DNA from 2 places in the Saccharopolyspora taberi genome. Region 1 is predicted to be linked to the other one. Evidence: riboswitches for the same ligand, from Rfam matches in the RefSeq annotation. Region 1 holds a riboswitch; the other holds the start of a gene.
What was found. Region 1 has a riboswitch for glycine ahead of gcvH (glycine cleavage system protein GcvH). Riboswitches for the same ligand answer to the same signal wherever they lie in the genome.

Region 1 (2,384 bases):
TAGAGCACGTTGCCGATCTCGGTCACCAGCGGGCGCCGCCCGACCCCGCGCGTGATCCACTCCCAGATCGCCAGCCGGTGCCCTTCCGCCTGCTCGGCAGAGGCGCTCACGCCGAGCGCGACCACCCGGTGCGGGTCCTGCGAGACCGCCAGCTCGGTCGCCGCGGTCCGCCACCGCTCGCCGCCTTCCAGCAGCTGCCGCACCTGCTCGGCCGACCGCTGCCGCTCGGCGTCGGCGACCGCGCGCCAGCGCAGCAGTTGCAGCGCGACCAGCGGCGCGGTGTCGGCGAAGGCCGTCGACCGCTCCTCGGACACCTCGCCAGGCACCACCGCCCACATCGACCCCAGCAGCTCGCCGCCCATCCGGATCGGGACCACCAGCCTGGGCAGCGTGCCGTCGCCCTGGGCGGGCACGAAGATCGCCGACCGGCCCTTGCTGAGCTGCCGGAACGTGCCCCGGGCGCGGAACTTGGCCAGCACGTCGTCCGGCTGCTTGCGGCCCATGATCGTGGAGATCCGGGCGGGGTCGGTCAGGTCCTGCCGGGCGGAGTAGGCCAGCACCTGGGAGTGCGCGTCCTCGATGGTGACCGGCGCGTCCACGACGTCGGCGACCGCGTCGGCCAGCCGGAACAGGTCGCCCAGCGGTGGGCCGCGGGTGTCGGTCTCCTGCGTCGCCGTCCCGGCCAGCGCCGCCCGGATCAGCCACACCAGCTGCGCCCACGCCGTGCCCGCCCGCACCTCGACCAGCGCGATCCCGGCCTCCTGGGCCGCGGCCACCACCGCCGGGTCGCCGGACAGCGGCGGCTTGAGCAGCAGGGCCGCCGCGCCTTCCGCCCCGCAGTCCCTGGCGAGCGCGGCTGCCTGCCCGGACCCGCGGACCGCGACGCCCAGCACCAGGTCGCCCTGGGCGGCCCGCGGCGGCTGCTCCGGCTCGGCGATGACGACGTCGCCGACGCAGTCGGTGGACTCCGGGAGGATCACGGTGCGCAGCAGCGTCGGCCCGACCCGCTCGATCAGCGCCCGGATGTCCAGCATCGTCGCCTCCTCCCCGCGGTTCCCAGCGTATGGGACCGGGCGCCCGGGAAATCGCCGGGCGAACATCCGGTGGCGGACCAGGGGCGGGCCATTGACACCTCGGCCGGCCCGTTTATCGTTTGGCGCGGAGCATGACAACCGCATACCGGCCGCAGAACCCGGGCGGGAGAGACCCTGAGCACCGCAGGTGCACCAGGGCGCCGAAGGAGCAAGACTCCCCGCAAACTCTCAGGCACCCATGACCGCTCGGGCGAGGCAACTCTGGAAAGCGCGCGCCACGGCGCCGCACCCACGGTGCAAACCGCGACGAAGCGGTGAAGCTCTCAGGTTCCGCAACAGAGGGGGAGGCCCAACCATCCCGGGCATTCCCATGCCCCCGAAAGCGACGGAGCCTCCCATGTCCCTGCCCACCAACCTGCGCTACACCGAAGAGCACGAGTGGATCGAGGACCGCGACGGCGTGGTCCGCATCGGCATCACCCCGTACGCGGCCGAGTCGCTCGGCGACATCGTCTTCGTGGAGCTGCCCGAGGTCGGCGCGCGGATCGAGGCGGGCGGCGCCTGCGGTGAGCTGGAGTCGACGAAGTCGGTCAGCGACCTCTACGCGCCGGTCACCGGCGAGGTCGTGGCGATCAACGAGTCCGTGGTGAGCGATCCCGCTCAGGTCAACGCCGATCCGTTCGGCGACGGCTGGCTGATCGAGGTCAGGGCGACCGAGACCGGCGAGGTGCTCAGCGCCGAGCAGTACGCCGAACTGACCGGGGCGTAGCCGGGCACAAGCGGAGGGCGGATCAATGGCGATCAGCGTCTTCGACCTCTTCTCGGTGGGCATCGGCCCCTCGAGTTCGCACACCGTCGGCCCCATGCGCGCGGCGGCGACCTTCGTCGCCCGGCTGCGCGGGGCGGGGCTGCTGCCCCGGGTGTCGCGGGTCAAAGCTGAGCTGTTCGGGTCGCTGGGAGCGACCGGGCACGGTCACGGCAGTCCGAAAGCGGTGCTGCTGGGGCTGGAAGGGCACGCGCCGGAGTCGGTGGACCCGGCGGCGGTGGAGCCGCGGGTGACCGAGATCCGGGAGACCGGCCGGTTGCGGCTGGACGGCGTCAGCGAGATCGCGTTCTCGCTCGATCGCGACCTGGTGATGCACCGGCGCAAGTCGCTTCCGCTGCACCCCAACGGGATGCGGTTCACCGCGTGGGACGCGGCGGGCGACGAGGTGGAGTCGGCGGTGTTCTACTCCGTCGGCGGCGGATTCGTGGTCGACGAGGAAGCGACCGGGACCGACCGGATCAAACCGGACACCACCGAGGTGGCGTGGCCGTTCCGCACGGGTGAGCAGCTGCTGGCGCACACGG
Region 2 (2,384 bases), on a different contig from region 1:
GCGTCTGCACGCCCCAGAACCCGGCGGCCTTCGCCTTGGCCTGGAGCCCGGCGAGCTCGTCCGGGGTCAGCCCGCGCTCGCCCGCGCGTTCCCGCCGCAGCACCTCCGGCTCCAGCGGCACCAGCTCGCGCTGCACGAAGTTGCGGACCCAGTCGCGGATGTCGCGCTCGGTGTCGGTCAGGGAGAAGTCGACCATCAGGGCTTCCTAACTAACGACGTTAGTTTTATGGCAGCCTAGGACTGCCCCGGCGACAGCCGCAAGAGGGCGACCGATGGAGACCGACCGTGCCCAGACCCAGCAACCCCCTGCTCTCGGCCGAGCGCATCCGCCGCGCCGGCCTGGAGCTCATCGACGCCCAGGGGCTGGAGGCGCTGTCGATGCGCAGGCTCGCCGAGCACCTCGGGGTCAGAGCCGCCTCGCTGTACAACCACGTCCAGACCAAGGACCAGCTGCTGCACGAGATCGCCGACGACGTGACCGCGGGCGTCGACGTCTCCGGCTTCGCCGTCGACTGGCCGACCGGCCTGCGGACCTGGGCGCGCTCCTACCGCGCCGCGCTCGCGGCGCACCCGCACCTGGTGCCGTACCTGGCCTCCGGCCCGGCCCGCCGGGAGGCGGCGCTGCGCCGCGCCGACGCCGTCCACGGCGGCCTGACCAGCGCGGGCTGGCCGCAGCGCTACGCGACGATGATCGGCGCGTCCACCAAGTACCTGGTGGTCGGCTCGGCGATGGGCTCGTTCTCCGGGGGCTTCCCGGACGACGCCGGGGTCTACGAGGACCGGTTCCCGCACCTGGAGCGCGCGCACCTGCTCAGCAGGCACGCCGAGATCGACCAGGACAGCTTCGAGCTCGCGCTCGGCGCGCTCATCGACGGTCTCCGGCAGCTCTACACCGAGCTGACCCGGGGCTGAGCCGCCGTGCCGAGCGGAGCGGCACAGCTCCCGCGAGCCGTCCCGAGCAGCTCGGACGACCGCCGCGCGACCGGCTGGGCGGGTTCCGCCCCGACTTCGACATCACTCACCCGTCCGGTTGACGAGGTCACCCCGGCTCCGTAGCGTCCTCGCGCAGAGGGACAACTGAACACCGAGCCGACGACGTCGTGCGGGAGAGTCCCCGCCGCCGGGCGGGGCGCCGAAGGAGCAATACTCCCCGTCAAACTCTCAGGCCCAGTCACCGCGCGACATCAGGCGAACACGGAGAAAAGCAGGGGCGCGCACGCCTCTCGCCCACGGTGCAAGCCGCGGCCCGCCGCGGTGAAACTCTCAGGCCAATGACTCCGGGGAGACCGCCGACCAGCGCTAACCCGCGCGGGTCGCAGTCGCGGTCCCCCCGATATGGTTGGAGCGGACCGGCCCGACTGCCGACCGGCGCCCACCAGGAGGAGTCCCGCACCAATGTCGTCGCCTCGACAGACACCCCTGCACCAGGTCCACGAATCGCTCGGGGCCACCTTCACCGAGTTCGCGGGCTGGCGGATGCCGCTGCGCTACTCCGGCGACACCGCCGAGCACAACGCCGTCCGCACCGCAGCGGGCCTGTTCGACCTGACGCACATGGGCGAGATCCGGATCAGCGGCCCGCAGGCCGCCGAGGCCCTCGACTACGCCCTGGTCGCCAACGCCTCCGGCATCGGCGTCGGCCGCGCCCGCTACACCATGATCTGCAACGCCGAGGGCGGCGTGCTCGACGACCTCATCGTCTACCGGCTCGGCGATCAGGAGTTCCTGATCGTGGCCAACGCGGCCAACGCCGCCGTGGTCTCGGCCGCGCTCGCCGAGCGGGTCGGCGGCTTCGACGCGACCCACGAGGACGTCTCCGCCGACTACGCGCTGATCGCGGTCCAGGGCCCGAAGGCGGTCGAGATCCTGGCGCCGCTGACCGACACCGACCTGGGCGCGGTCAGGTACTACGCCGGCTACCCGAGCAAGGTCGCGGGCAGGGAAGTGCTGCTCGCCCGCACCGGCTACACCGGCGAGGACGGCTTCGAGCTGTTCACCTCCCCCGCCGACGCCCCGGCGGTGTGGCAGGCGCTGACCGACTCCGGCGCCGCGCACGGGCTCCAGCCCGCCGGGCTGTCCTGCCGCGACACGCTCCGCCTGGAGGCGGGCATGCCGCTCTACGGAAACGAACTGTCCGCCGAGCTGACCCCGTTCCACGCCAACCTGGGCCGGGTCGTCAAGCTCGACAAGACCGCCGACTTCGTCGGCAGGGCCGCGCTGGCCGCCGTGGCCGCGCAGCCCACCGCGCGCACCCTCGTCGGGCTGCGCGCCGACGGCCGCCGCGCCCCGCGGCACGGCTACCAGGTGCTCGACGCCGACGGCGCCGAGATCGGCGTCGTCACCAGCGGCGCTCCCTCGCCCACCCTGGGCCACCCGATCGCCAT

Region 2: another riboswitch for glycine. It lies ahead of gcvT (glycine cleavage system aminomethyltransferase GcvT); the one in region 1 lies ahead of gcvH (glycine cleavage system protein GcvH).

The regions. Positions count from the first base shown of each region.
Region 1 covers NZ_BAAAUX010000012.1:103,475-105,858, reverse strand. Annotated here, with positions in the region: gene ABD691_RS13020 (PucR family transcriptional regulator) at 1-1,034, opposite strand, end outside; glycine riboswitch at 1,188-1,289, shown strand; glycine riboswitch at 1,290-1,383, shown strand; gene gcvH (glycine cleavage system protein GcvH) at 1,432-1,803, shown strand; gene ABD691_RS13010 (L-serine ammonia-lyase) at 1,829-2,384, shown strand, end outside.
Region 2 covers NZ_BAAAUX010000026.1:26,145-28,528, forward strand. Annotated here, with positions in the region: gene ABD691_RS28070 (acyl-CoA dehydrogenase family protein) at 1-196, opposite strand, end outside; gene ABD691_RS28075 (TetR/AcrR family transcriptional regulator) at 286-912, shown strand; glycine riboswitch at 1,094-1,187, shown strand; glycine riboswitch at 1,188-1,288, shown strand; gene gcvT (glycine cleavage system aminomethyltransferase GcvT) at 1,396-2,384, shown strand, end outside.